Regions from separate parts of the Fictibacillus marinisediminis genome, predicted to be linked through region 1. Evidence: riboswitches for the same ligand, from Rfam matches in the RefSeq annotation. Region 1 holds a riboswitch; each other region holds the start of a gene.
What was found. Region 1 has a riboswitch for S-adenosylmethionine ahead of metK (methionine adenosyltransferase). Riboswitches for the same ligand answer to the same signal wherever they lie in the genome.
Positions count from the first base shown of each region.

Region 2: it holds a riboswitch for S-adenosylmethionine, as region 1 does, so the genes downstream of both, LCY76_RS03440 (bifunctional homocysteine S-methyltransferase/methylenetetrahydrofolate reductase) here and metK (methionine adenosyltransferase) in region 1, are expected to answer to the same signal.
Region 3: it holds a riboswitch for S-adenosylmethionine, as region 1 does, so the genes downstream of both, LCY76_RS19385 (alpha/beta hydrolase family protein) here and metK (methionine adenosyltransferase) in region 1, are expected to answer to the same signal.
Region 4: it holds a riboswitch for S-adenosylmethionine, as region 1 does, so the genes downstream of both, LCY76_RS05340 (homoserine dehydrogenase) here and metK (methionine adenosyltransferase) in region 1, are expected to answer to the same signal.

Region 1 is NZ_JAIWJX010000002.1:3,056,263-3,059,397, forward strand. It holds gene metK (methionine adenosyltransferase) at 105-1,304, opposite strand; SAM riboswitch class I at 1,485-1,616, opposite strand; gene pckA (phosphoenolpyruvate carboxykinase (ATP)) at 1,899-3,135, shown strand, end outside.
Region 2 is NZ_JAIWJX010000002.1:623,540-626,674, forward strand. It holds partial or broken gene LCY76_RS03440 (bifunctional homocysteine S-methyltransferase/methylenetetrahydrofolate reductase) at 1-1,455, opposite strand, end outside; SAM riboswitch class I at 1,553-1,665, opposite strand; gene LCY76_RS03445 (hypothetical protein) at 1,779-1,922, shown strand; gene LCY76_RS03450 (spore germination protein) at 2,131-2,373, shown strand; gene LCY76_RS03455 (spore germination protein) at 2,411-2,653, shown strand; gene LCY76_RS03460 (spore germination protein) at 2,753-2,986, shown strand.
Region 3 is NZ_JAIWJX010000002.1:3,658,613-3,661,747, forward strand. It holds gene LCY76_RS19380 (bile acid:sodium symporter family protein) at 1-584, opposite strand, end outside; SAM riboswitch class I at 873-979, shown strand; gene LCY76_RS19385 (alpha/beta hydrolase family protein) at 1,122-1,934, shown strand; gene LCY76_RS19390 (hypothetical protein) at 1,903-2,163, opposite strand; gene LCY76_RS19395 (thermonuclease family protein) at 2,436-3,135, shown strand, end outside.
Region 4 is NZ_JAIWJX010000002.1:964,404-967,538, reverse strand. It holds gene LCY76_RS05340 (homoserine dehydrogenase) at 284-1,549, opposite strand; SAM riboswitch class I at 1,660-1,768, opposite strand; SAM riboswitch class I at 1,869-1,978, opposite strand; partial or broken gene LCY76_RS05335 (undecaprenyldiphospho-muramoylpentapeptide beta-N-acetylglucosaminyltransferase) at 2,104-3,135, shown strand, end outside.

The DNA.
Region 1 (3,135 bases):
ATGACGCTTATTCAAGCTTTTCCCCTACCCATTCGCTAAACCAAAACCTTAACAAACGACTAAAAACTAAGAAAAACCGGCCCAAAGGCCGGTTTTTCTTAATATTACGCGTTTGCTTGATCTTTAAGTGCTTCTGCTTTATCTGTTTTTTCCCAAGGAAGCTCAACGTCTGTACGGCCAAAGTGTCCGTATGCCGCTGTCTGTTTGTAGATCGGACGGCGAAGGTCAAGCATTTTAATGATTCCCGCAGGACGAAGGTCGAAGTTTTGGCGCACAAGATCAACCAATACTTCTTCAGAAACTTTTCCTGTTTCGAATGTGTTAACTGCGATCGATACAGGCTGTGCTACACCGATTGCATATGCAAGCTGAACTTCTACTTTGTCAGCAAGTCCGGAAGCAACGATGTTTTTCGCTACGTAACGAGCGGCGTACGCTGCAGAACGGTCAACTTTAGTTGCATCTTTACCGGAGAATGCTCCACCACCGTGGCGAGCATATCCGCCATACGTATCAACTATGATCTTACGGCCAGTTAATCCAGCATCACCTTGTGGGCCGCCGATAACGAAACGGCCAGTCGGATTGATGAAGTATTTTGTCTTTTCGTCAATCAATTCTGCAGGTACAACAGGCTTGATGACTTGTTCTTTAATGTCGGCTTGAATTTGCTCAAGTGTAATTTCCGGATGGTGCTGAGTGGAGATAACAATCGTATCGATACGAACCGGTTTGTCATCCTCATCATATTCCACCGTTACTTGAGTTTTACCATCCGGACGAAGGTAAGGAACTTCTTCGGTTTTACGCACTTCAGCCAATCGGCGGGACAGGCGGTGTGCCAAAGAGATCGGAAGTGGCATAAGCTCAGGTGTTTCATTGTTGGCATAACCAAACATAAGACCTTGGTCACCAGCACCGATCGCTTCGATTTCTTCATCAGTCATTGAGCCTTCACGAGCTTCAAGCGCTTGGTCAACACCCATCGCAATATCCGCAGACTGCTCATCAATGGATGTAAGAACTGCGCATGTTTCAGAATCGAAACCGTATTTTGCACGGTCATAGCCGATTTCTTTAATCGTTTCGCGAACGACTTTTGGAATATCAACATAAGTAGAAGTGGTGATTTCACCAGCAACAAGCACAAGGCCTGTCGTTACGGATGTTTCACAAGCGACACGTGCGTTCGGGTCGTTTGCAAGGATTTCATCCAGGATCGCATCGGAAATTTGGTCACAAATTTTATCCGGATGCCCTTCCGTAACTGATTCAGATGTAAAAAGACGACGACTTTTAGACAATTGAGATCCTCCTTCTCTATTGAAAGCATAGAGCAATTTTTTTATAAGATACGGTACTCATTCCTATATGGATACTTTGTTTTGTAAAATATTCAGGTTCAAACTGTTCTTAGACATAAAAAAAGCCTTTCCCTGGACCTAAAATACACGAGGGAAAAGGTCTTATGTCTACGCCTTCACCTCTTATTTTCAAGGTTTTTTCACCTTGCAGGTTAGCACCTTTTCACTTCACTGCACAAGGTGCATAGTGATGATGAAGTGTCGGTTGCTGGGTTTCATAGGGCCTGTCCCTCCACCTACTCGGAATAAGAGTAGCCGTTCCCGAAATATAATAGCGCAGTTCGACAAACCTGTCAACTTGAAAAGCTATACTTTCCCGCTCCAGCGGGAGAATAGGCGATCCTTCAAACGGAATTAGTACCTATTATATATGAAAGATTAAGCTTTTAAAAACAAAGAGCCTGATTTATGAACCAATTTACAATTTGTTAAATAAAATAGTATACATTATTTGTTCCAATGTGTTATACTAATTTCGAATTTACTTACGATATTAATGATAAATATATTTCTTAAAAGGATGGTTTTGCGAACATGAATACGGTTGATTTAACGACGACTTTAGATGACATTCTATCCAGCGCTGCTACTCATGAAAATCTACCTGTACCTATGCTTGTTGAAAAGGCGCTGCTCCGAAATGAAGGCATTTTATCTTCAACCGGTGCTCTCAGGGCCACTACTGGAAAATATACTGGACGTTCTCCTGAAGACAAATTCATCGTGGATGAAGCTAGCACACAAGATAAAATAAACTGGGGCAAAATCAATAAGCCCTTTAACGAAGAGAAATTTGAACAGCTCTATAAAAAAGTACTTCATTACTTAGGACAAAAAGAGGAATTGTTTGTATTCAAAGGATTTGCTGGTGCCGACCACGCGTACAGGATGCCTATTCAGGTGATTAATGAATTCGCTTGGCATAACCTGTTTGCCCACCAAATGTTCATCCGTCCGACTGCTGAAGAACTAAAAGGAATCGAAGCGGGATTCACCGTGGTATCTGCACCTGGATTTCAAGCAGATCCTGCTGTAGACGGGACCAATTCTGAAACCTTTATTATTATATCATTTGAGAAGCGTATCGTATTGATCGGAGGAACTGAATATGCAGGAGAAATTAAAAAGTCTATCTTCTCAGTCATGAACTACATTCTTCCTGAAAAAGGGATCCTTTCTATGCATTGCTCCGCAAATGTCGGGCAGGAAGGCGATGTAGCTCTGTTCTTCGGATTATCCGGTACCGGGAAAACTACGCTCTCTGCTGATCCGCATCGTTCATTGATCGGTGACGACGAACATGGCTGGGCTAATACTGGTGTGTTTAATATTGAGGGCGGCTGCTATGCAAAATGCATCAACCTCTCTGAAGAAAAAGAACCGCAGATCTGGAATGCAATCCGTTTTGGAAGCGTTCTCGAAAATGTCGTTCTTGACCATGAAACACGCGTAGGTGATTATAACGACGGTACGTTGACTGAAAATACTAGGGCTGCCTATCCAATTCAGGCGATCCCGAATATTATCCAGCCAAGTGTTGCTGGTCATCCGAACACGATCATCTTCCTGACAGCTGATGCATTCGGCGTATTGCCTCCGATCAGCAAACTGACAAAAGAACAGGCTATGTATCATTTCCTTTCCGGCTACACGAGCAAACTCGCCGGAACAGAACGAGGAATCACTTCTCCTCAAGCGACCTTCTCAACATGCTTCGGTGCGCCGTTCCTTCCATTGGAAGCAACTGTATATGCCGAAATGCTTGGAGAAA
Region 2 (3,135 bases), 2.4 Mb from region 1:
CTATTTTTTTCTCTGCCCTCTGAACTGCTCTTTCCAGTGACTTCACATTTGGATTAAAGGCGGCACCGACGGTAAATTGTGTTTTTTGTCCCAAGTCTTTTCCGGAAAGTGAAACCCCTTCGTTAAACTGTTTGATCATTTTAATCAGTTCTATGGAGGTAACATCATAGACGCTTGAAGCTCCCGGAAAATCGCCTACCTTTGCCGGATCCCCAGTAATTGCCAAAATATCGTGAAGTCCGAGTGTATGCAGTCCCATGAGATGAGACTGCAGACCGATAATATTCCGGTCTCGGCAAGCGAGATGAACGATCGGCTGGACTCCTGTCTGTGCTTTAGCCAAAGAAGATAGGGAGGTATTGCAGATTCTTGGTGATGCCAACGAGTTGTCTGCAAGCGTAATGGCATCTGCTCCGGCTTCTTTCAATGCCTTTGCTCCTTCAAAAAAACGGGATGTATCAAGCTTGCGGGGAGGATCCAGCTCAACAATGACCGATCGCCTTTCTTTTAGAATATCAGGCAGGGAAATCTCAGGTTTCTGCCTCGTTTCAACAACGGCAATAGGCTCTGGGCGCTGTCTGACTTCCTTTTCGGTAACAGGCTTCAGTCCATGAAGCTCTTCAGCGAAAGCTTCAATATGAGCAGGAGTTGTTCCGCAGCAGCCTCCGAGAAGGCGGATGCCTTGGTTTCTGAAAAGTGAAGCACTGTTCTTGAAATACTCCGCATCACCTTCATACTGAAATTTTCCATCCACATAGGAAGGAAGACTTGCATTCGGATAAGCGGAAAGATAGGCATGCTTTGGAATTTCTACTTCCTCAAGTGTCTTGATCATATGAAAGGGCCCAAGACGGCAATTCAGCCCTACGACATCCGCTCCTAAATCTTCTAGGCGTCTAATCGCTGTATTGATGGGTGTTCTGTCATTTAGAATACCGACTTCCTGCAAAGAAATCTGCGAGATGATCGGAATGCGGGTCTCGCTGCGTGCAATTTCAAGAACGGTTTCCAATTCTTCCAAATCGTAAAAGGTCTCAAGAAGAAGGCCATCCACTCCTTCCAACAGAAGACAGTAGAGCTGTTCCCTAAAACTTCTCTTTATTTCTTCAATCGTAAGTGAGCTTGGGCCCGTTCCACGGATTCCTCCGATGGTTCCCAGTACATACGTTTCATTGGCAGCTGCTTTTTTGCAAGTCTTACAGCCGCACTATTCAGCTCTTTGACTTGCTCCTCCAATCCATATCTTTGCAGTTTAATATAGTTGGCGCTGTACGTATTGGTCTGAATGACATCTGCACCGGCCTGTATGTAAGCCTGGTGGATGGACTGAATCTGATCAGGGTGCGTCAGATTCAGCTGCTCAAAACAGCAATCCGTTCCATACGAGTAGAGAAGTGTTCCCATTGCCCCATCGGCAATCAAGATTTTGTCTTCAAGATCTTTCAATAATCCCATTATGCGGTCCTCCTGTTAGTTCGGTATCTTCCAGCGGCCCAATAAAATAAAAAAAAGCCTTCTTAAAGAAGAAGACTTTGAAAGTTCGAGGTCATTCTTCTTATCTTCCAAGTTCAATTCGAACTTGTTGGACTTAGCACCTTTTCAGCTGCAAAGCTGAAGGTTGCTGAGGTGTCAACGGGCCATTCCCTTAACCTCTCTGGATAAGAAACCAAATCGCTATAAAATTAATTCTCTATACCTTACAATAATTGTTGGAAGATTTCAATAGCTTTTTCAAATGAAAAAATGGTTGAGCTTTTTATCACAGGGGGACTCCGATTATGAAGAATAAGTATACCAACCTTGACGGGATACAAAACACACATACATTTAAAGAATTGCTGCAGTGGAGAAGAGAAAGCGCGGCAACAAAAATATTTAGCTCAGCAGATTCCGCAAGGCCAGAAAAAGGATCAGCAGATTAAAAGAAAACCGGCAGCATCATTCCATCACATGGATCGGCCATTCTGCTTTTCTCATTCAGATGGGCGGGTGCAGGCTTAAGGTACTGTTGCTCGGGGAGACATGGTGGAAAAGTGGAAAGGAGCAGCCGCAATAGCCTGATTCCCGTTTTTCACCTTTAAGGGACATTTATCATACACTACACTAACACTTTTAAAGGTGGAGATAGCAATGGGGTGCATGGTTAATATTTACTATCTGAAGATAAATAGTCTGGCGAGCAACAGTTCATTGAATCTGGGATCAACCTTTCATAATAGCCATACAGCAAATACAAAATCTACAGGCGACAATAGTTCTGTTGGAGATCATTCACCAGCAGAAGCCATGATGAAAAACATGGTCTTTGATCCGGATGTTAATGATCAAAATGAATACGGAAATGCAGATACTTCGGTTGCAAACCAGCCTTAATGAAATGGAGCAATAAAAGAAGAAGGGGGGTCACCTCATGCCATATTTGTTTAATATTTTTAATATCAAAACGAATGGTGTGACCATGAACGGTAACATAGATATCGGCCCGACCGTCCATAACAGCCATACAGCCAATACAAAGTCAGTTGGTTCTACGATCTCTCTTGGAGACTTTTCTCCGTCAACTGGATTTATGGTGAACAGCAACATCGATCCGGATATCAGCGACCAAGGCCAGGTAGCGAACCCGTCCGCTCCAGTCACTAACCAGCCTTAACGTTCACCCGCCTGTTTTTACCGAAAGAGGGAGTCTGTCCAATCAGCTTTTTGTTCAAGCCATACACTGTAGGTAAAGAGCGAAAAGGATGGAACAGATTTGCGTTTTTCTTTCAGAATAGGAAAAATCATCACAAATGGTGTGACTCAAAATGGAAACATCGATATTGGAAGTACCGTCCAGAACAGCCATACAGCCAATACCAAATCGGTAGGGGCGGTTGTGGCGTTCGGTGACTGCTCAGATGCCTGTGCGTATATGATCAACTTCAACGAAGACAACGACGAAAATGATATGGGTCAAAGCGAAGGACAGGACGATCAGCAGAAATAATGAAGGAGCGCTTAATGGGAGCGCTCTTTTTCTTTGGCCGAGAAGGATTTCTTTTCCCTAAAAAAGAAGCCTGGTGGTAGTGGTGGAGAATAATCTTAAAGGAGTTGCCATCGGATCTGAAAGAATACGCGCCGATTTCGTGAAAATAC
Region 3 (3,135 bases), 600 kb from region 1:
ATTCTTTTCCCGAGCGTGTTCTTTATTTCTCCCTTCGTCCAATGATTGAGCAGCATGCCAATGACAGATGGGATCACGATCATAATCAACAGGTCCTTCACCATGGACCATTCATTAATGGAGACGGTTTCTCCGACAAACAGGGATAGGCTGTAAGGTACGACGATCGGCGATAATAGCGTATCAATCAATATAATGGAAAGCGCGAGGGTGCTGTTCCCCCGATAAATGGATACCCAGATGCTGCTCGTCACGCCGCACGGTATGACCATTGCCAATACGAGTCCGGTTATGGTTGGGGAATCCGAGGAAAACGCAATGTGCCCGACTCCCCACGCCCATATCGGCATTATGATATGCAGGATGATGAGTGCTGTCAGGATGGGCACAGGCCGGGACAGTGTATTGCGCAGATGGGTAAAATTAGACCCTAAACTACCTGAAAACGTCATGAATGCAAAAATCCAAGGAACTAAAAAAAGCAAACCCTTTAGTTCGCTCGTAAGCAAAATTCCAAGGATCACGCTTGCGGGTGTAATAAATGGCATAAATCTTTCCAGCTGGTGGTTTAACTTTTCTAACACGATTAGCCTTCTTCCGTCTGAGTCTATTACTCTAATAGTATATTAATTTATAGTATAAAATATTTAAGTTTGCGGTGCCAGGCACCGCAATTACATACTTGTGTAATTCAGGTGCCTGGCACCATATATGGCACCCTATAAAAACAGGCGCAGGCTATTGTATATTTTTGAATCCCTCTCCCCGCCAGGTGCATAGGATGTATGCATACACTTTTGAGATAGCTGTCCAAATCAGATTATTTAATTGACAAACTTTTAATTCTATTTTACATTAAATGAAATTAAATATTCTTATCCAGAGAGGTGGAGGGAATTGACCCTGAGAAACCTCGGCAACAGACTCCTATATGAGCACTGTGCCAATTTCAACAAGCTTTTTGCTTGGAAGATAAGAATTGTGTTGATCATTCTTCGGTCTCTTCAACCCTTTCTTATGTTTCCATAAACATAGGAAGGGGTTTTTTATTGAATCAATTCCGACTAAAAAGATATGAATAGTTATTTTAAATGATAAACGTTAAATAAGGAGTTGGTGATATGGAAAAACACGATTGTATACACTGGGAGGGAAAAAGGCTTACCTCAACCGTGCATTATCCGGAATCCGTACTGAGCAAAAGTAAGAAATTCCCTGCCGTTATTATTTGCCATGGATTTACAAGCAACCGGATCGGTGTGGACCGCTTGTTTGTTAAAACCGCACAGCAGCTTTCTTCGAACGGATTTGTTGTGGTTCGGTTTGATTATTCGGGCTGCGGGGAGAGCGAGGGGAATTATGGGGAAAACAGCTTTGAAGACCTAATCGACCAAACATATGCTGCCGTTAGCTTTGCCTTGGAGCTTCCTAACGTTGATTCCGACCAGATTACCCTGCTGGGCCATAGCCTTGGAGGAGCAGTCGCTGTGCATTCTGCGGCACGTGACGAAAGGGTTAAACAGTTAATCCTCTGGTCTGCGGTGGGACGGCCGTTTGATGACATTGTTAATATCGTGGGTGAAGAAGAATATAGCCATCTATTCATTAAAGGATTCGTGGATCATTTAGGTTATTCCCTGACCACAAAATTTCTGCAGTCTCTCAAGAATTCCAATCCTTTAGACCAGCTATCCCAGTTTTCGGGTGATGTGCTGCTCCTTCACGGTACGGACGACAAAGAAATTCCAGCCCATTATTGCGGTGAATTCTTTGAGAACACACAAAAAAGACCCTGTGGAAAAAGCAAGATTCGGCTTATTAAAGGCGCCAACCACACCTTCTCATCCATCATGCACTTCAATGAACTGATCACTGTAACCTCCAATTGGCTCATAAATGATTCTAATTTGATGGTGCCAGGCACCGGCTTTTGACACTTGTGTAAAAGCGGTGCCTGGCACCTGAAGTACAGCGATGGTAAACCGATCCCGGATCTCCTTTAACAAAGCCAGTATTGATAGCGATGGTGTTCCAATGAAAACTGACCGGGTTGTTCGCATTTACCGAAAATCTGTCCAGATACAACGTTTTTTGTGTGAGAGGCGCTAACACATACACTAAACTTTCCAACAACAGGATGACTGCCGCAACTAATTTTTTCACTTCTTCATCTTCCTTTTTAAAAATCTGCACCTTCGTGATCTTTAAGCTGCTTCAGAATCACTTTCCACTCTGAAAGATACAGCAAATGTGCTCGGTCTTTTTTGATCTTTCAATTAAGAAAGCCGCATAAAACTTGCTCACATTGTCCCCTTCTGCATTCCATATCGTAGTATAATAGCTTTTGTATTTTTATTATGGACGCGTCGCCGTAAACTTCATTACCCTTACCATACAACCAACTTGAACGCTCTAAAAATTAAGGGGAGATCAACTTGAGAGAAAAACGCAGAAAAAGTCTGACTAGCCTGATTGTATTGCTGTTAACGGCTTTGCTCATCACAGGGTGTGCACAGGCACCTAGCACAGGCCAAACAAGCACGGATCCCGGACAAAAAACGGATTCACCTGCTGCAAAACAAGAAGATTCATCTTCAAATGATGTCAAAATCACTCCATCCAGAGATCAGACATCTGCCGTTAAAGGCATGCCGGCTACTGTTACGTATGTGGTCGATGGGGATACACTGGATGTGAAATTTAAGAACGGAAAAACGGAGCGAATCCGCATGCTCCTTATCGACACACCCGAGACAAAACATCCGAGGCTCGGTGTTCAGCCGTTCGGGCCGGAAAGCTCCAAATTTACAAAAACCCAGTTAACGGGCAAAAAAGTCGGTGTCGAGCTGGATGTGTCCGAACGCGATAAATACGGCAGGCTGCTCGCGTACATATGGATCGGAAAGCAAAACTTTAACCAACTGCTTCTGGAAAAAGGCCTTGCCCGTGTGGCCTATGTGTATCCGCCTAACACCAAATACGTCGATCAGTTCCGCGCCACACAAGAAAAAGCTCAAAAAGCAGGTGTTGGCATTTGGTCGATTGAAAACTATGCCCAGCAGGATGGATTCCATGCCAATTCAAAAACCAGCACATCAAACGGAACAGTTTCCGGAGGGTCACAAACCAACAAGC
Region 4 (3,135 bases), 2.1 Mb from region 1:
GCGGCATCGTTCGCTGCACAAAATACGTACACGAAAATGAAAATGTTGTATGCTGACCGCTGTTCTTAACTATTGGTGGCCGCAAAAAGACATCAAGAATACAACCGCTTCAAGCACGGCCTTTTTGCTCCAACTATCCAATTCGCTTAGTTAAGAACGTGAACGCTCATCCATACAACTCCCTTCCTTTTGTTACTTCCATCATATGTAAAATCCTTTCCATTGTCAACATGATGGGTAAAAAAATCCGCAGAGAGCCGACTCTCCACGGATATTCCTGTTTCTATTCGGCCACCGGCACCTTTTCTTTCTCTATCCCCTTACCGCTTTTTGACAGACGGACCGGATAGATGCTGATCACTGAAATGAACTCATCCTCCTGTTCCAGAGGGAGCGGCCCTTCATAAAGCAGGGCAGCAAGGGAAATAGGCTGAAAACGAAGAGAAGTCCGGTCTATAATGATTCCATGCTTTTCAATTGCTGAAATCCTTTCCTTTGTAAAATTAATTTTTTCACCGACGAGAAGGTAGGTATTCACCTCTTGTTCTTGTTTCTTAGGGCAGAGTTCCGATACAGCCGGTTTGTTTCTATATATTTCCCTAGTTTCATAGATCGATAATAAGTCTTCCACAATGGCACTTGCTGTTGCTTCTGCACCAGCTCCCGGCCCTTGCAAGGTCAAACAGCCGAGAAGGTCTGTCTGAATACGGATGGCATTGTCCACGCCTTCCACACCATACAGCGGATGATCGCTATCCACAAATACAGGCTGTACCTGGAGATCAAGTCTATCGTTTAAAAGGACGAGATGCTTCAGCCGAAGCCCCATCTGCTCAGCCAGTTGAATCTCCTCAAGAAGCACATTTCCAATCCCCTCCACCTGCACTTCTTCCCAGGATGGCTGCACGCCATAAATCCATTTGCTCAGCACCATCGCTTTGTAAAATGCGTCCAAGCCTTCGATGTCATTTGTCGGATCCGGCTCTGCATATCCTTTTTTCTGTGCCAGTTCCAGCGCTTTTTCAAACGAGGAACCTGTCGTTCTCATGTACGAAAGAATGAAGTTGGACGTTCCGTTTAAAATGGCTTCTACATGCTGAATCCGATTGATTCTTAAAAGTTCCCTCAATGTTCTCAAAATCGGTATTCCTCCGCCTACGCTCGCTTCATAGACAAAACGGACACCCTTTGCGGCAGCACGCTCTGTTAATTCTTCTCCATGCCGGGCGATCAAATCTTTATTCGCGGAAATCACATGGCATCCCGCTTCAAGTGATTGTATGATGTAAGACCGTGCAGGCTCGATTCCGCCAATCGCCTCAATGACCACATCAGGCACTTCTTCTCCGATCGCCTTCTCGAATTCGGACGTCAACGGTACCCCCTTTACGAAAGGCCTTGCTTTGGAAGAATCCTTAATCAAAATACTGGACAGCTTCAGACGATGACCCAGCAATTCTTCTAAAGCTCCTTTTCTATCCATGATGGATGTATATACACCGGATCCTACAGTCCCCAGACCCAGCAGTGCTATTTTTAATTCTTTCAATACAATCACTCCTTCTTCAAAAGTAAATTTCTTATTAGTGGATGAATGGTATCTGTATGATGGCAAAAGAAAAAACCTCTTCCTAAAGAAGAGGTCTGCAGTCCGGCCTCCTCTTATCATCCAGGGTTCTTTCCTGCAGGTAGTAGCACCTTTTCAAGTAGAATACTTGAAGGTTGCCGGGCTTCATCGGGCCTTTCCCTCCGCCACTCTGGATAAGAGTATTATCATGAGATTGAAACATGTTATGTAGCACTTTATTTTTTTAGTACAAAAAACCCCCTTATCACGAAGATAAGAGAGCTGTATGGTTCCGATCCGTCTCTTATCTCCCAAAGTTTTACCTTTGAAGGATTTAGCACCTTTTCAAGTAGAATACTTGAAGGTTGCCGGGCTTCATTGGGCCTTTCCCTCCGCCGCTCTTGATAAGCTTCATTAAATTAGTCTTACTCTATCACGGCAGACAGGAGAGCGTCAACCATTATTCAGATATTTCTGGAATCATTGCAGATTATTTTTGGTATGATAGAAACACATAAATAAAAGGGGTGGAAGGTTTGGGCAAGAAAATCGTATTCACCGGGGGAGGTTCCACCGGGCACGTCTCTGTTAACCTGGCGCTGATTCCTTTGTTCTTAAAAGAAGGCTGGGAAGTCAGCTATATCGGTTCCAAAGGAGGAATTGAACGGAAACTGACAGAAACCATCGAAGGCGTCCGCTATTACAGCATCTCTACTGGTAAACTAAGGCGCTATTTTGACTGGAACAATTTTAAAGATCCGTTCCGTGTCATGAAAGGAGCATTTGAAGCATTTCGGCTCATCAAGACCATAAAACCAGACGTAGTCTTTTCAAAGGGGGGTTCGTATCTGTTCCCGTAATCCTCGGCAGCCGGATGAACAAGGTGCCGATTGTATCCCATGAATCCGATCTTAGTCCAGGGCTTGCAAACCGTCTTTCACTTCCGTTCGCTAACAAAGTGTGTACAACGTTCCCTGAAACCGCTGATCATCTCCCAAGGGAAAAAGCGGTATACGCCGGTGCGGTTATCCGTAAGGAGCTGCATGAAGGGATCGCAGCCAAGGGGAGAGCTTTCTGTGGTTTGACTCCTGGTAAATCGATCATCTTGATCATGGGAGGAAGTCTTGGATCAAAAAAAATAAATGAGGCCGTAAGATTAAGCCTGGACGCTCTGCTTCCCCGCTTTCAAATCATTCATCTTTGCGGAAAAGGCCAGAAGGATTCTTCCACTCTGAAAAAAGGCTATATCCAGTTCGAATATGTATCGGATGAGCTCCCAGATATCCTTGCAGCAACGGATTTTGTCATTTCAAGAGCAGGCTCTAATTCTATCTTTGAGTTTTTGTCACTGAGAAAGCCAATGCTTCTCATTCCACTCTCTAAAGAAGCAAGCCGCGGAGACCAGATTGAAAATGCCCGATCATTTGAAAAACAAGGCTATTGCGAAGTTCTGTTTGAGGAAGACCTGAATGCTGAATCCCTTCTGCAAGGCATCGAGCAGCTTTATTCAAATCAGGAAGCCTATATCAGAAGAATGGAAGAAAGCCAGCTTAGTAATGCGTTAGACC